3 regions of the Streptomyces sp. NPDC107654 genome follow, and region 2 is predicted to be linked to each of the others. Evidence: predicted binding sites of a transcription regulator. Region 2 holds the regulator's gene; each other region holds the start of a gene.
What was found. Region 2 encodes HrcA, which represses chaperone genes, less so after heat shock. Its sites were predicted from a motif close to TTNGCACTCNGNNNNNCNGAGTGCNAA; they were not measured.
Positions count from the first base shown of each region.

Region 1 (5,650 bases), on a different contig from region 2:
TTCGGCCCGGCGTCCCGGCGTCCCGGCGTCCCGGCGTCCCGGCAAGCCTGACACCATGCACCGCCCCCGGTCAGCGAGGTGACAGCACGGTGGTGTGGCTGTGGGAGACGGTGGGCGTGCGGCACGAACAGTGCGTCGCGGAGAAGGACTTCGTCGACGACCGCTTCGTGGGTCTACGCGACGACGTGACGCTCGAGTCCTGGCGTACGGCTGTCGCGGACGCCGGGCCGGACCTGACTCTTCCCGCGGTGGACACCCGGCGATACAAGTTCGCGGGGGCCACGCTCGCGGCCCGCCTGTCGGACGACCAGGAAGCACATACGGTTCGCACGGAGTCGGTACGGTTCGTCAGAACCCTGTAGGTGGGCACGGACGCGCAGAGTACGCGGATCGGGCCGCCCACCCGCACAACGCACGGTGCCCAGCGCCCCCACAGGGACACTGGGCACCTCGGCTCAGTTCAGGTCAGCACCGGGCTCAGTGCGCGTGACCGTGGCTGTGGCCCGCGGCGGCCGGCTCTTCCTCTTCCTTCTTCTCGACGACCAGGGTCTCGGTCGTGAGCAGCAGGGAGGCGATGGAGGCGGCGTTCTCCAGGGCGGAGCGGGTGACCTTGACCGGGTCGATGACGCCGGCCTTGATCAGGTCGCCGTACTCGCCGGTGGCGGCGTTGTAGCCCTGCCCCTTCTCCAGGTCCTTGACCTTGGAGACGATGACGTAGCCCTCCTGGCCGGCGTTCTCGCCGATCCAGCGCAGCGGCTCGACCACGGCGTTGCGGACGACCGCGACACCGGTGGCCTCGTCGCCGGTCTTGTCCAGGTTGCCGTCCAGGACCTTGGAGGCGTGGACCAGGGCGGAGCCACCACCGGAGACGATGCCCTCCTCGACCGCGGCGCGGGTCGCGGAGATGGCGTCCTCCAGACGGTGCTTCTTCTCCTTCAGCTCCACCTCGGTGGCGGCGCCGACCTTGATCACGCACACGCCGCCGGCCAGCTTCGCGAGGCGCTCCTGGAGCTTCTCGCGGTCCCAGTCGGAGTCGGTGTTCTCGATCTCGGCCTTGATCTGGGCGACGCGGCCGTGGACGTCCTCGGACTTGCCGGCGCCGTCGACGATCGTGGTGTCGTCCTTGGTGACGGTGACGCGGCGGGCGGAGCCGAGCACGTCGAGGCCGACCTGGTCGAGCTTGAGGCCGACCTCCTCGGAGATGACGGTGGCGCCGGTGAGGACGGCCATGTCCTGCAGCATCGCCTTGCGGCGGTCGCCGAAGCCGGGAGCCTTCACCGCGACGGCGTTGAAGGTGCCGCGGATCTTGTTGACGACCAGGGTCGACAGGGCCTCGCCCTCGACGTCCTCGGCGATGATCAGCAGCGGCTTGGAGGAGCCGGCCTGGATGACCTTCTCCAGCAGCGGCAGCAGGTCCGCGATGGCGCCGATCTTGCCCTGGGTGATGAGGATGTACGGCTCGTCGAGGACGGCCTCCATGCGCTCCTGGTCCGTCACGAAGTACGGCGACAGGTAGCCCTTGTCGAAGGCCATGCCCTCGGTGAAGTCCAGCTCCAGACCGAAGGTGTTGGACTCCTCGACGGTGATGACACCGTCCTTGCCGACCTTGTCCATCGCCTCGGCGATCAGCTCGCCGACCTGCTGGTCCTGGGCGGACAGCGCGGCGACGGCGGCGATGTCGGACTTCTCGTCGATCGGGCGGGCGGAGGCCAGCAGATCCTCGGAGACGGCCTTGACCGCGGCGTCGATGCCCTTCTTCAGGGCGGCCGGGGAGGCACCCGCGGCGACGTTCTTCAGACCCTCGCGGACCAGCGCCTGGGCGAGGACCGTGGCGGTGGTGGTGCCGTCACCAGCGATGTCGTTGGTCTTGGTCGCCACCTCCTTCACCAGCTGGGCGCCGAGGTTCTCGTACGGGTCCTCGATCTCGACCTCGCGGGCGATCGTGACACCGTCGTTGGTGATGGTCGGAGCGCCGAACTTCTTGTCGATGACGACGTTGCGGCCGCGGGGGCCGATCGTCACCTTGACCGTGTCGGCAAGCTTGTTGACGCCGCGCTCAAGGGCGCGACGGGCGTCCTCGTCGAACTTCAGGATCTTCGCCATGGCAGCGGGAGCCCTCTCGGAAATCTGTGGGTGAAAAACGCCGCGCCCCGGGCGCCCGGCTTCTTATCGATTCGCGGGGGCCAGGGGCGCAGCTTCAAGCAGAGAGTCGCTTGAGGTGATTACTTCTCGATGATCGCGAGCACGTCGCGAGCCGAGAGGACGAGGTACTCGTCGCCGTTGTACTTCACCTCGGTGCCGCCGTACTTGCTGTAGAGGACGACGTCGCCGACCTTCACGTCGAGCGGCAGACGCTCGCCGTTCTCGAACCGGCCCGGGCCCACGGCGAGGACGGCGCCCTCCTGGGGCTTCTCCTTCGCGGTGTCCGGAATGACCAGGCCAGAGGCCGTGGTCTGCTCGGCGTCCAGCGGCTGGACCACGATGCGGTCCTCAAGCGGCTTGATGGCAACCTTGGAGCTGGCGGTCGTCACGATCCGACCTCCCCCTTCGGAGATCTCACGGGGTTAACTGTCTGAGGTGGCGACCAGGTGGATCCGTCGTCGCGGGTGCCGGACCTGCCCGTCGCGTTTGTTGGCACTCTCCAGGGGGGAGTGCCAGAGCCGAGACTATGACCGGGATTAGCACTCGGTCAAGCGGAGTGCCAATTGCCGTGCGGCGCGTCGGCCGGGAACGGCGCGCGCGGGTGCCCCGGCGGCCCGGTGTAGGCCCGGTGTCGCCCCGCTGCCACTCGCTGTCCAGGCTGCCCCCGCCGTCCCCCGCCGGATCCGCTCGTCCGCCGTGGTCAGCCCAGGTAGTCCTCCAGCCGTCCCACCGTCAGCCCCTCCCCCTGCACCTCCCTCAGCACCCGTACCGTGCGGTCCCGCAGCGGTGGGCCCGGGGTCTCGTCGGGGCCCACGAGGACGATGTCGCCGGGGCGCAGACGGTGGGGGCCGTGGGTGTAGGCGAGGCCCGCCGGGGTGAGGGCGGCGCGCCACAGGACGAGCGCGGAGATGCCGCAGCCGGCCGCCGCGCGCAGGGTGGTGCGGTCGTAGGAGCCGTAGGGCGGGCGGAAGAGGCGGGGGCGGACGCCGAGGCGGGCGCGGAGGCGGTCCTGCTGGCCGCAGATCCCGGCGCGCTGGCCGGCGTACGGCAGTCCGGCCGGCGCCCGGTGGTCGAGGGTGTGGTTCTCGATGCCGGCGCCGAGCGCGTGCAGCCGGGCGAAGTGGCCGTATCCGGGGGCGGCGACGCTGTCGGTGAGGAACAGGGTGACCGGGAGGCGGAGGTCGCGGACCATGTCGGCGAAGCGGGGGTCGCGGTCGGAGCCGTCGTCGTAGGTGAGGAAGACGACCGGGTCGCGGGTGGGGACGTGGTCGAGGACCCGGGGCAGGCCGTGGGCCGCGGGGCGGTCGGCGAGCGGGTGGGCCGGGGGCACCGGGGAGCGGGCGAGCGGGCGGGTCAGGCCCCAGGCGCGGTAGGCGCGACCGGGGCCGGTGGTGCGCGGGCGTGCCCCTTCGGCGGCCTTCTTGCCGAGGCGTTCGATGGGGTCGACGGACTGGGCGCAGCCCGTGAGGAGCAGGGCCGTGGCGATGACCGCGGCAGGGCCCCGCAGGCGCCTCACAGGTAGTCCTCCAGGCGGGCCACGGCGTAGCCCTCGCGCGTGACCTTGTTCAGGAAGCGGCGCATGTCGTCCACCATCGTGCCGTCCCAGTCGTCCCGGCCGCGGAAATGGGTGAGGACGATGTCGCCGGGGCGCAGCCGCCGGTCGTCCTCGCGGTACTCCCAGTGGTCGACGAAGACCTCCTCGTTCCAGATGGGCGCGTACCTGATGCCGCACTCCTTCGCGGCGACCAGGGTGTCCTGGTTGTAGTTGCCGTACGGCGGCCGGAAGACGGTGGGCGCCTTGCCGAACTCCTTCTTCATGACGGCCTGCATGCCGCAGATCTCGTCCTTCTGCTCCTCGTAGGTCAGGCCCGGCAGGTAGGGGTGGTGCAGGGTGTGGTTGTTGAGGGTGTTGCCGTAGGAGCGCATCCTGCGGAAGTAGCCGTAGTCGTCCTTCACCAGGTAGTTGCTGAGGAAGGCGGTGTACGGGACCTTCAGCTCCCGCATCATGGCGAGGAACCGGGGGTCCTTCTCGGCACCGTCGTCGATCGTCAGGAAGACGACCTTGTGCCGGGTGGGGACCGTGGTGAAGACGGGCGGCAGGTCCCAGTCCTCCTGGTGGTCCACCTCGAATCCGTCGCGGGCGCCGATCCGCGGCTTGACCATGGGCGGCGGCGGAGGGGTCAGCGGGACCTGGTCCAGCCCCCAGCGCCGGGCCGCGGCGGTCAGCCGGGCGTGTTCGGCGGCCCGGCGCGCCGCCGGGTCCTGGGGCTGGGCGGGGCCGCCCCGGCCGGGTGCGGGGCGTACGGCGTCGGGTCCGGCACAGCCGGAGAGCAGGGCGACGGTGGCGCATGCGGCGGCTCCTCCGCCGAGCGCCAGACGCCGCAACCGCGCCCGACTTTTGTCATTTTGTACTACTGCTCGCATGGTGCCGGATCCTCCCAGGCCCCGGCCCTCGACCCCGGCCGACACCGCCGCCGGAGGCGCACCATCCACCGACTGGCCCACAATGACCCGGTGAACGACCTCGCACCGCTCCTCACCCCCGAAGGCCGCGCCCTCCTCGACGAGGTGCGCGACACCGAGCCCGCGCAGGAGCTGGCCGTGGCCACCCGGCTGCGCCGTGAGCACCCGGCCGAGCTGGTCTCGGCCGCGCTCGGCCAGGCCCGGCTGCGGCAGCGGGCGGTGGCGAAGTTCGGTGCCGAGGACGCCGGGCGGATGTTCTTCACCCCGAACGGGGTCGAGCAGTCGACGCGGGCGAGCGTGGCGGCGTACCGGGCGCGGCGGCTGCGGGAGCTGGGCGTGGCCTCCGTCGCCGACCTGTGCTGCGGGATCGGCGGGGACGCGATCGCGATGGCGCGGGCCGGGATCCGGGTGCTGGCCGTGGACCGGGACCCGCTGACGGCGGCGGCGGCCCGGGCCAACGCCGAGGCGCTGGGGCTGACCGCCCTGATCGAGGTGCGCGAGGCCGACGTCACCGAGGTGGACACCGCCGGGTACGACGCGGTGTTCGTGGACCCGGCGCGCCGGGGCGGGCGGGGCCGCGTGTTCGATCCGGAGGCGTACTCGCCGCCGCTGTCCTGGGCCGTCGAGACGGCCCTGCAGGCACCCCGGGCCGCGCTGAAGATCGCCCCGGGCATCCCGCACGAGGTGGTCCCGGACCGGGCCGAGGCCGAGTGGATCTCCGACGGCGGGGACGTGAAGGAGGCGGTGCTGTGGTTCGGGACCGGGGCGCCGGGCACCGTACGGGCCACCCTGCTGCCCGGCCCGCGCACCCTCGTCGGCCGCGGGCTGCCCGACCCCGGGGTACGGCCGGTGGGGCGCTACCTGTACGAGCCGGACGGTGCCGTGATCCGCGCGCACCTGGTCGCCGAGGTGGCCGAGGAGGTCGACGGCGGGCTGCTGGACCCGACCATCGCCTACATCACCGCCGACGCGCCGCGGCCCACGCCGTACGCCTCCGCCTACGAGATCACCGACCACCTCCCCTTCAACGTCAAGAAGCTGAAGG
Region 1 is NZ_JBVKBI010000004.1:24,300-29,949, reverse strand. It holds gene ACZ7N4_RS08425 (hypothetical protein) at 90-362, shown strand; gene groL (chaperonin GroEL) at 478-2,103, opposite strand; gene groES (co-chaperone GroES) at 2,223-2,531, opposite strand; gene ACZ7N4_RS08410 (polysaccharide deacetylase family protein) at 2,843-3,658, opposite strand; gene ACZ7N4_RS08405 (polysaccharide deacetylase family protein) at 3,655-4,566, opposite strand; gene ACZ7N4_RS08400 (class I SAM-dependent methyltransferase) at 4,657-5,650, shown strand, end outside.
Region 1: groES (co-chaperone GroES) is a predicted target of HrcA. The motif match lies at 2,679-2,705, and genes of this name have one in related genera.

Region 2 (5,650 bases):
GCCCCTCCGGGCCCCGGACGTCGACGACGGAGCCGGGGCCCACGCCCTCCAGCGAGTCGACGACGAACACCGGCGCGGTCATCGCGCACCACCCCCGGCCGACAACGCTGTCCCGGCCTCGGCGAGTTCCGCCGCCAGCACCTCCACCAGCCGTCCGGCCGGCAGCTCCCGCGCCATCCGGTACCCCTGTCCCGCCCACAGCGCCAGACCCTGCGCGTCCCCGGCCTTCGCGGCGGCCTTGCGCAGCGGCGCGGTGAGGTGGCTGACCTCCGGGTAGGCGGCGGGGGCGTAGGGGCCGTGCTCGCGCAGGAAGCGGTTGACCAGCGCGCGGGCCGGGCGGCCGGTGAAGGCACGGGTCAGCTCGGTGCGCGTGAACAGGGGGTCGGTCAGCGCCTGTTTGTGCAGGGCGTGCGCCCCGGACTCGGGGGTGGCGAGGAAGGCGGTGCCCAGCTGGGCCGCGCTCGCGCCCGCCGCGAGGACGGCGGCGATCTGGCTGCCGCGCATGATGCCGCCGGCGGCGACGACCGGGATCCGTACGGCCTCCCGCACCTGCGCGACCAGCGACAGCAGTCCGATGCCGGAGCCGTCGTTCTCCGGGAGGTCCCGGTGGGTGCCCTGGTGGCCGCCGGCCTCCACGCCCTGCGCGATCACCGCGTCCGCCCCGGCCCGCTCGACCGCGCGGGCCTCCTCCGCGGTCGTGGCGGTGACGAGGGTGAGGGTCCCGGCCCGGCGGAACCGGTCGAGCACCTCACGGGCCGGCACGCCGAAGTGGAAGGAGACCACCGGCACCGGGTTGTCGAGGAGGACGGCGAGCTTGGCGTCGTAGCCGTCGTCGCGGCCGCTGTCCGGGTCGCCCAGCTCGGTCTCGTACCAGGCGGCCTCGCCGGCCAGCTGGTGCGCGTACACCTCCACCGCGCCGGACTCGGCGTGGTCCGACTGGGGCATGAACACGTTCACGCCGAACGGGCGGCCGGTGAGCCCCCGCAGCTGCTTGATCTCCTGGTACATGCCGTCGGCGGTCTTGTATCCGGCGGCGAGGAAGCCGAGGCCACCGGCCTCGGAGACGGCGGCGGCGAGCTGCGGGACGGAGACACCGCCCGCCATGGGGGCCTGCACGATCGGCTGGGGGAAGAGATCGGTCAGCGCGGAGGACATGACCGCATGTTGTCACGTCCTCCGTACAAGTCCGAATCCGGGCTTCCCCCGGCACAGGCCCCTGGCGCACGGGGACCGGAGCACCCCGTACGCCTCCGCTCGGCGCCCCCTGACAGTCGTTGACGGTCAGGGATCAGCGCCCGTTGAACGCGTCCTTCAGGCGGGAGAACAGCCCCTGCTGACCGGGCTGGAACTGTCCCTGCGGCCGCTCCTCGCCGCGCAGCTTGGACAGCTCGCGCAGCAGTCGCTCCTGCTCGGGGTCCAGCTTGGTCGGGGTGGTCACCTCCACGTGCACGATCAGGTCACCCCGGCCGCCGCCGCGCAGATGCGTGACGCCACGGCCGTGCAGCGGGATCGACTGGCCGGACTGGGTGCCGGGCCGGATGTCGACCTCCTCCATGCCGTCCAGCGTCTCCAGCGGCACCTTGGTGCCGAGGGCCGCCGCCGTCATCGGGATGGTGACCGTGCAGTGCAGGTCGTCGCCGCGCCGCTGGAACGTGGGGTGCGGCAGCTCGTGGATCTCGACGTACAGGTCGCCGGCCGGACCGCCGCCGGGGCCGACCTCGCCCTCGCCGGCGAGCTGGATCCGGGTGCCGTTGTCGACACCGGCCGGGATCTTCACGGTCAGGGTCCGCCGCGAGCGGACCCGGCCGTCGCCGGCGCACTCCGGGCACGGGGTCGGCACGACCGTGCCGAAGCCCTGGCACTGGGGGCACGGGCGGGAGGTCATGACCTGGCCCAGGAAGGACCGGGTGACCTGGGAGACCTCACCCCGGCCGCGGCACATGTCACACGTCTGCGCGGAGGTGCCGGGGGCGGCACCCTCGCCGTTGCAGGTGTTGCAGACGATCGCGGTGTCGACCTGGATGTCCTTGGTGGTCCCGAAGGCCGCCTCGTCCAGCTCCACCTCGATCCGGATCATCGCGTCCTGGCCGCGCCGGGTGCGCGAGCGCGGCCCGCGCTGCGACGCCGTACCGAAGAACGCGTCCATGATGTCGGAGAAGTTGCCGAAGCCGCCGGCGCCGAAACCGCCCGCGCCGGCCCCGCCCGACTGGGAGAGCGGATCGCCGCCGAGGTCGTAGACCTGCTTCTTCTGCGGGTCCGACAGCACCTCGTAAGCGGCGTTGATCTCCTTGAACCGCTCCTGGGTCTTCGGGTCGGGGTTGACGTCCGGGTGCAGCTCGCGCGCGAGCCGACGGAACGCCTTCTTGATCTCATCCTGCGACGCGTCGCGGCGCACGCCGAGAACGGCGTAGTAGTCCGTGGCCACTTACGACTCCGCCAGGATCTGTCCGACGTACCGTGCCACTGCGCGTACCGCTCCCATCGTTCCCGGGTAGTCCATGCGGGTCGGTCCGACCACGCCGAGCTTGGCAACCGCCTCGCCGCCCGAACCGTAGCCGACCGACACGACGGAGGTTGAGTTGAGTCCCTCATGGGCGTTCTCGTGGCCGATGCGCACGGTCACGCCCGGTTCCTTCGCCTCGCCGAGGAGCTTGAGGAGCACGACCTGCTCCTCCAGTGCCTCCAGGACGGGCCGGATCGTGAGGGGGAAGTCATGTCCGAAGCGGGTCAGATTGGCGGTGCCGCCGATCATCAACCGCTCCTCGTTCTCCTCCACGAGTGTCTCCAGAAGAGTGGAGAGCACCGTGGAGACCGTACCGCGGTCCTCCGGCTCGAAGGCGTCCGGCAGGTCCTCGACCAGCTTCGGCACATCCGCGAACCGGCGGCCGGCGACCCGGCTGTTCAGCCGCGCCCGCAGATCCGCCAGCGAGGCCTCGCCGAACGGCGCCGGGCAGTCGACCATGCGCTGCTCGACCCGGCCGGTGTCCGTGATCAGCACGAGCATCACGCGCGCCGGAGCGAGCGAGAGCAGCTCGACGTGCCGGACCGTGGACCGGGTCAGCGACGGGTACTGCACGACGGCGACCTGCCGGGTGAGCTGCGCGAGCAGCCGTACGGTCCGCGCCACGACGTCGTCGAGGTCGACGGCGCCCTCCAGGAAGTTCTGGATGGCGCGACGCTCGGGCGCGGTCATCGGCTTCACGCCCGCGAGCTTGTCCACGAACAGCCGGTAGCCCTTGTCGGTGGGGATGCGCCCCGCGCTGGTGTGCGGCTGGGCGATGTACCCCTCGTCCTCCAGGGCCGCCATGTCGTTGCGGACGGTCGCCGGGGAGACGCCGAGGTTGTGCCGCTCGGTCAGGGCCTTCGACCCGACCGGCTCCTCGGTGCCCACATAGTCCTGGACGATGGCGCGCAGTACCTGAAGCCTGCGTTCACTCAGCATCCGCGCGCACCTCCAGCATGTCGTCCCCTCGTCCCTTCGGGTCCTGTCGCCTGGCACTCTTCCCACGCGAGTGCCAGCGATCCCCGGCCCAGTGTACGGCTGTCGGGTACACACTGGGCAAGGTCGGGCCGCGGTACCGGGTCGTACCGCTAGCGTCGCGGGTATGACCGTGACTTGGGAAGAGCTGGGGTGGGAACGGCTGACCGCCGGGGTGGGGCGGTGCCGGCTGCCCGGCTGGGACTGCACGGTGGGGCTGGTCCTGGGGGAGGGCACGACCCTCCTCGTGGACGCCGGTTCGAGCCTGGCGGAGGGGGCCCGGGTGCGCGCGCGGGCCGAGGAGCTGGCGGGCGGACGTGTGACCCATCTCGCGCTCACCCATCCCCACTTCGACCACGTGTTCGGCACGCCGGCGTTCGCGGGGGCGGAGCTGTACGGGGCGGTGGGCGCGGACGCGGCGCTGACGTACGAGCGCGACGAGCTGCGTCTGGACGCGGTCCGCAACGGGCTGCCGGTGGCCGACGCGGACGAGGCCGTGGACGCGCTGGTCCCGCCCCGCCACCTGGTCTCCGGCGAGTGGACCCTCGACCTCGGCGGCGGCCGCCAGGCACTGCTGGCCAACGTGGGCCCCGGCCACACCGCGTACGACCTGGCGGTACTGGTGCCGGGCGATCCGGAGGTGGTCTTCTGCGGCGACCTGGTGGAGGAGTCCGGCGAACCCCAGGCGGGCCCGGACGCGGTCCCGTCCCGCTGGCCGGACGCCCTCGACCGCCTCCTGGCCCTGGGCGGCGAGGACGCACTGTACGTGCCCGGTCACGGGGCGGTGGTGGACGCGGGCTTCGTACGCGGACAGCGGGACGAGCTGGCGAGGCGGTTCGGGGTGGGGTGAGCCGGGGGGCGGGTGCGGGGTGAGCGGGGGGGGCGGGTGCGGGGCTCGTGGCGGTTCCGCGCGGGGTCGGCGGGGGGTCGGGGGCGGTGCTGGCGAGCCTTCAGCGCGAAGGTCGCGACGGGTCCCCGGCGGGGCCGGCGGGGGTCGGGTGCGGGGCTCGCGGGGGTTCCGCGCGGGGCGGACGGGCCTCCGCGGGGCGCGCGGCGTTTCGGCTCGAATCTCCGGCGTGTCGTGAGCAGCTCCGTACAGGTTCTCCTATCGTCATCCGAATGCGCCCACCCGTCTCCCGCCGCCACCCCTCCGACGAGGGCCCTTCGGGCCCGCGCCCTCGTGTGTACTCCGCCGACCTGACCCCGCCGTGGAAGAAGCCGAAGCCCGTGCCGGAGGTGCCGGCCGAGCCGGGCCTGGTGGTGGAGGAGCCCGGTACCGGGTTCTGCGGGGCGGTGATCCGCTGCGAGGCCGGCACGGTGACCCTGGAGGACCGCTTCGGCAAGCACCGGGTGTTCCCGCTGGAGCCGCGCGGCTTCCTGCTGGAGGGCCGCGTGGTGACGCTGGTACGGCCGGCCCCCTCGGCCCCGGTACGTCCCACCCGTACGGCGTCCGGCTCCGTCGCCGTCCCCCGGGCACGCGCGCGCGTGGCCCGCGCCGGCCGCATCTACGTCGAGGGCCGGCACGACGCCGAGCTGGTCGAGAAGGTGTGGGGCGACGACCTGCGCGTCGAGGGCGTGGTCGTGGAGTACCTGGAGGGCGTGGACGACCTGCCGTCCATCGTCTCCGACTTCGCCCCGGGCCCCGACGCCCGCCTCGGCGTCCTGGTGGACCACCTGCTGCCGGGCACGAAGGAGTGGCGCATCGCGGAGTCGGTGACCAGCGAACACGCTCTGGTCGTCGGCCACCCGTACATCGACATCTGGCAGGCCGTGAAACCGGCGGCCCTGGGCATCCCGGCCTGGCCGACGGTGCCGAAGGGGCAGGACTGGAAGACGGGGGTGTGCCGGGCCCTGGGCTGGCCGGCGGAGAACACCGGCGCGGTGTGGCAGGCGATCCTGAAGCGGGTGGGGTCCTACAAGGACCTGGAGCCCGAGCTGCTGGGACGCGTGGAGGAGCTGATCGACTTCGTCACGGGAAGCGGTGGGGCCTGACGTCCTCGTACGGGGGATTCGCTCGCCGGAGTGATCAGTCGACCAGATCCCGCACGACCGCGTCCGCCAGCAGCCGCCCCCGCAGCGTCAGCACGGCCCGCCCCTGCGCGTACGGCCCCTCCTGGAGGAGTCCGTCCGCCAGCGCGCGACGGGAAGCCGCGAGCCCCTCCTCCTTCAGCA
Region 2 is NZ_JBVKBI010000002.1:113,969-119,618, forward strand. It holds gene ACZ7N4_RS03645 (16S rRNA (uracil(1498)-N(3))-methyltransferase) at 1-82, opposite strand, end outside; gene ACZ7N4_RS03650 (nitronate monooxygenase) at 79-1,155, opposite strand; gene dnaJ (molecular chaperone DnaJ) at 1,289-2,425, opposite strand; gene hrcA (heat-inducible transcriptional repressor HrcA) at 2,426-3,442, opposite strand; gene ACZ7N4_RS03665 (MBL fold metallo-hydrolase) at 3,606-4,328, shown strand; gene ACZ7N4_RS03670 (DUF3097 domain-containing protein) at 4,598-5,470, shown strand; gene hemW (radical SAM family heme chaperone HemW) at 5,505-5,650, opposite strand, start outside.

Region 3 (5,650 bases), on a different contig from region 2:
GGGCTGCCGGAGGCGCTGCCCGGGGGCGTGTGCAGACGGTGCCGGGGTGAACGCGCCCCCGCTCACCCCCGTACGCCCCTGCCGACCCCCACGGTCCACGCCCGCGCAGGTGAGATCCGGGCTGCGATGTCCCTGCGACGACACGAGAGGACACACGTATGACGGCTTCCACGGTCCGACATGACCACGCGGGGGCACGATGGAGGGGAGGAGGCGACGCCATGACCCCTGACACTGAAGAACGCCCGCAGATGTCCGTCGAGGACTTCGAGGAACTCGTCCGCAGGGCTCCGAGGGAGCTGCGGAACCGGCTGGAGTTCCTGGGCGGGAGGCTGTGCGTCCGGCACGGTCCGCTCGACGTGGAGGAGTTCGAGGAACTGGCCGCCGCAGCCCCCGAAACCGTGCGGCTCGAGTACGTCAACGGAAAGGTAGTGGTCAAGGCCATGCCGGACGGCAACCACGGCGAGATCTTCATGTGGCTGCTACGTCAGTGCATGCAGCAGCGCCCGGAGCTGAACCTCATGCCCGAGCGAGGCGTCAAGGCCGAGGCGTACCGCAAGGGACGTGCCATCACGGACGGCTTCCTCGCGCCCGTGGGTCACTTCAAGGGACACGGCAACTGGTCCGAGACCGACGGCGCCCTCATGGCCGTGGAGATCACCTCCCACGACCGCGACACCGACCAGCGCGACCGCGTCGACAAGCCGGTGGGGTACGCGGCGGCCGAGATCCCCGTCTACCTCCTCATCGACCGTGACAGCCGCGTGGTCAGCGTGTACAGCGAACCGAAGGACGGGCGTTACCTCCAGTGCTCCACCCACCCCTGGGGCGCCACCGTCGAACTGCCGCCGCCCGTGGGCATCACCCTCGACACGGACAAGCTCAAGGACTACGCCGACTGAGCCGGAGCCCGTAAACGCCCGAGGGCGGCACCCCCAGCCGGAAGCTGGACGTGCCGCCCTCGGTTCGCAGGACAGGCGATCAACCCTCAGGTCGATCAGAAGTCCATGTCACCGCCCGGCATGCCGCCGCCGGCCGGCGCGGCGGCCTTCTCCGGCTTGTCGGCGATGACGGCCTCGGTGGTGAGGAACAGCGCGGCGATGGAGGCGGCGTTCTGCAGCGCGGAACGGGTCACCTTCGCCGGGTCGATGATGCCCTCGGCGACCAGGTCGACGTACTCGCCGGTCGCGGCGTTGAGGCCGTGGCCCGGGGTGAGGTTGCGGACCTTCTCCACCACGACGCCGCCCTCGAGGCCGGCGTTGACGGCGATCTGCTTCAGCGGGGCCTCCAGGGCGATGCGCACGGCGTTGGCGCCGGTCGCCTCGTCACCCTCCAGCTCCAGCTTCTCGAAGACCTGGGAGGCCTGCAGCAGGGCCACGCCACCACCGGCGACGATGCCCTCCTCGACGGCCGCCTTGGCGTTGCGGACGGCGTCCTCGATGCGGTGCTTGCGCTCCTTCAGCTCCACCTCGGTGGCGGCACCGGCCTTGATGACGGCCACGCCGCCCGCGAGCTTCGCCAGGCGCTCCTGGAGCTTCTCGCGGTCGTAGTCGGAGTCGCTGTTCTCGATCTCGGCGCGGATCTGGTTCACGCGGCCGTTGACCTGCTCGGAGGAGCCGGCACCGTCGACGATGGTGGTCTCGTCCTTGGTGATGACGACCTTGCGGGCGCGGCCCAGGAGGTCCAGGGTCGCGTTCTCCAGCTTGAGGCCGACCTCCTCGGAGATGACCTCGCCGCCCGTGAGGATGGCGATGTCGCCGAGCATGGCCTTGCGGCGGTCGCCGAAGCCCGGGGCCTTGACGGCGACGGACTTGAAGGTGCCGCGGATCTTGTTGACGACCAGGGTCGACAGGGCCTCGCCCTCGACGTCCTCGGCGATGATCAGCAGCGGCTTGCCCGACTGCATGACCTTCTCCAGGAGCGGGAGCAGGTCCTTGACCGAGGAGATCTTGGAGTTGGCGATGAGGATGTACGGGTCCTCGAGCACCGCCTCCATGCGCTCCATGTCGGTCGCGAAGTAGGCGGAGATGTAGCCCTTGTCGAAGCGCATGCCCTCGGTGAGCTCGAGCTCCAGGCCGAAGGTGTTGCTCTCCTCGACGGTGATGACGCCTTCCTTGCCGACCTTGTCCATGGCCTCGGCGATGAGCTCGCCGATCTGGGTGTCGGCGGCGGAGATGGACGCGGTGGAGGCGATCTGCTCCTTGGTCTCGACGTCCTTCGCCTGCTCCAGCAGGGCGGCGGAGACGGCCTCGACGGCCTTCTCGATGCCGCGCTTCAGGGCCATCGGGTTGGCGCCGGCGGCGACGTTGCGCAGGCCTTCCTTGACCAGGGCCTGGGCCAGGACGGTCGCGGTCGTCGTGCCGTCACCGGCGACGTCGTCCGTCTTCTTCGCGACTTCCTTGACCAGCTCGGCGCCGATCTTCTCGTACGGGTCCTCGAGCTCGATCTCCTTGGCGATGGAGACACCATCGTTGGTGATCGTGGGGGCGCCCCACTTCTTCTCGAGGACGACGTTGCGGCCCTTGGGGCCCAGCGTCACCTTCACGGCGTCCGCGAGCTGGTTCATGCCGCGCTCGAGGCCGCGCCGCGCCTCCTCGTCGAACGCGATGATCTTGGCCATGTGAAGTGGTCCCTCCAGGACTGGGGGTGATTCCTTCGGACCGCGCCCGCGCCCGCGACGGACGGCTCGCCGGCCTCGTGGTCCCTTGCACCACACGGCCTGCGGGCCTCACCGACCCGGTCCTTCGCTGTCACTCTCACCTTCAGAGTGCTAACGCCAATGATTAGCACTCGGCATGGTCGAGTGCAAGCGCCCTGCGGGGTACGGCGTCCCCGTCCGCCGCCCGCGAACAGAGCCGTCCGGGGTACGGCGAAGGGCCCGCACCCTCTGCGAGGTGCGGGCCCTTCGGACAAGAAACGTTCAGGCGGTGACGCGAACCATGTCGGCCTGCGGGCCCTTCTGGCCCTGCGAGATCTCGAACTCGACCCGCTGGCCCTCTTCCAGGGTGCGGTAGCCGTCCATCTGAATGGCGCTGTAGTGGACGAAGACGTCCGCACCACCGTCGACCGCGATGAAGCCGTACCCCTTCTCCGCGTTGAACCACTTGACGGTGCCCTGAGCCATGCCTAACTCCCCTATTACTGGCCCTTGCACAGATCCACACTTCGCGGACCCGGGTCAGACCTCACCCCCCATTGGCCGGGGGCGTGCGCCGGAACGCGTCGACCGCGGCTGAATGTATCTGTCCAACTGCCGTCTGCAACAGGTCAATCGGACGAGAATTCTGGACGCGAGAGGTCAGGAATCTGGGGAGAATTCACCCGAATCCCGGGCAAGTCGGGCCCCATAAAAGCCGCAAAAGCCACAGAGGACCCGCACACTTTGGCTACTTCTTGTCGGGGCACGCGGCATGTTTTCTGGGCCCGCGGCCCGGAGGTCCCGGCCGTGTTCCCCAACTCTACCGCGCTCAATCACACAGAATTGCCCCCTCCGCTTCTCTCACGGAGAGGGCAATCCGACGGACACTCGGTAATCGATGTTACCGACGGTAATGAGCGGACATATGGACGGCTCAGCCGCCCGCGACCGCCGGAATGATCGACACGCCGGCACCGTCCGGGGTCACCGTCTCCAGACCCTGCTCGAAACGGACGTCGTCGTCGTTGACGTACACGTTCACGAAGCGGCGCAGCCTGCCCTGGTCGTCCAGCACGCGCGCGGCGATGCCCGTGTGGTTCTTCTCCAGGTCGGCGATGACCTCGGCGAGCGTCGCGCCCTCGGCGGTGACCTCGGCCTGCCCGCCGGTGTAGGTGCGCAGGATGGTGGGGATGCGAACGTTCACGCTCATGCGGTGAGACCTCCGGTCGGGTTCACGGGTACGGCGGGGCGGTGCCCCGGGGGCGCGGGGCTGTGACGAGTGTGCGGCTGCCGCCGCGCCGGCGCGACCGGCCCCCACCGCCCGCGGGGTGGGTGCGGCCTGCCGGCGCGGCGCCCGTCATGCGAGGCCGGCCTCGCGGAAGGAGTCCAGGCTCGGGCGGATGGTGGCGGTCAGGCCGGTCCCGGCCACCGCGTCCAGGGTCTTCAGGCCGTCGCCGGTGTTGAGGACGACCGTGGTCTTCGCCGGGTCCAGCAGGCCCGCCTCGAGCAGCTTGCGGGTGACGCCGACGGTCACACCGCCGGCCGTCTCGGCGAAGACGCCCTCGGTGCGGGCCAGCAGCTTGATGGCGTCCACGATCTCCGCGTCCGTCACGTCCTCCACGGCACCGCCGGTGCGGCGGGCGATGTCCAGGACGTACGGGCCGTCGGCCGGGTTGCCGATGGCCAGGGACTTGGCGATGGTGTCCGGCTTCTGCGGGCGGACCACGTCGTGCCCGGCCTTGAAGGCGGTGGACACCGGGGAACAGCCCTCGGCCTGCGCCCCGAAGATCTTGTAAGGCCTGTCCTCGACCAGGCCCAGCCTGATCAGCTCCTGCAGGCCCTTGTCGATCTTCGTGAGCTGGGAGCCGGAGGCGATCGGGACGACCAGCTGGTCGGGCAGGCGCCAGCCCAGCTGCTCGGCGATCTCGTACGCGAGGGTCTTGGAGCCCTCCGCGTAGTACGGCCGCAGGTTGACGTTGACGAAGCCCCAGCCCTCGCCGGCCGGGTCGCCGATCAGCTCGGAGCAGAAGCGGTTCACGTCGTCGTAGTTGCCCTCGATGCCGACCAGCTCACCGCCGTAGACCGCGGCCATGACGACCTTGCCCTGTTCCAGGTCGTGCGGGATGAACACGCAGGAGCGGAAGCCGGCCCGGGCGGCGGCGGCGCCGACGGCACCGGCCAGGTTGCCGGTGGAGGAGCAGGAGAGGGTGGTGAAGCCGAAGGCGCGGGCGGCCTCCAGGGCCTGGGCGACGACCCGGTCCTTGAAGGAGTGGGTGGGGTTGCCGGAGTCGTCCTTCACGTACAGCCCGCCGGTCACGCCCAGCTCGCGCGCCAGGTTGTCGGCCTTGACGAGCTTGGTCCAGCCGGGGTTCAGGTTGGGCTTGCCGGCGACGTCCGCGGGCACCGGCAGCAGCGGCGCGTACCGCCAGATGTTCGCGGGACCGGCCTCGATGCGCCGGCGCAGTTCCTCGGTGTCGTAGGCGGAGAAGTCGTAGGCGATCTCCAGCGGGCCGAAGCACTCCTCGCAGGCGAAGACCGGGCCGAGCGGCACCCGGTGGCCGCACTCGCGACAGCTCAGTGCCGCGGCGGGGCCGAGGTCGACGGTGGATTCGCTGGAGGTTGCAACTGTCTGCACAGCCATGTGAGGCGAGGCCCTTTCTCCTCATCTTCCTCACGACGCATCTCGCCGTGAGACGGATTTGGCACCTTCCCTAGCCGGGAGCCTCGCTACGAAGACGAGAATCGGCTGGAGGGTTGCCGGGGCTTCATCGGGCCGTGTCCCTCTGCCCCTCTGGATGAGCGGTATGCGGTTGTGAACGCCGGTCGACCCCCGACATGCGATGGTCATCGGCGTTGTTCAAGACTGTAACCGAAGGCCAGGACAGTTGAGATAGTCGTCCGAACCGCGAGATGGATCACACGGTGGAGTGTGGTCGTGACAGTGAGGAGCCGCCGACCGTGCTGGAAGAAGTCGAGCGCTGGCTGAGCACCCGCTCCTGGTCCGTGGCCGAC
Region 3 is NZ_JBVKBI010000020.1:21,126-26,775, forward strand. It holds gene ACZ7N4_RS28765 (hypothetical protein) at 1-162, shown strand, start outside; gene ACZ7N4_RS28770 (Uma2 family endonuclease) at 222-902, shown strand; gene groL (chaperonin GroEL) at 998-2,620, opposite strand; gene ACZ7N4_RS28780 (cold-shock protein) at 2,921-3,124, opposite strand; gene ACZ7N4_RS28785 (MoaD/ThiS family protein) at 3,573-3,848, opposite strand; gene thrC (threonine synthase) at 3,996-5,279, opposite strand; SAM riboswitch class I at 5,298-5,440, opposite strand; gene ACZ7N4_RS28795 (glucosyl-3-phosphoglycerate synthase) at 5,597-5,650, shown strand, end outside.
Region 3: groL (chaperonin GroEL) is a predicted target of HrcA. The motif match lies at 2,784-2,810, and genes of this name have one in related genera.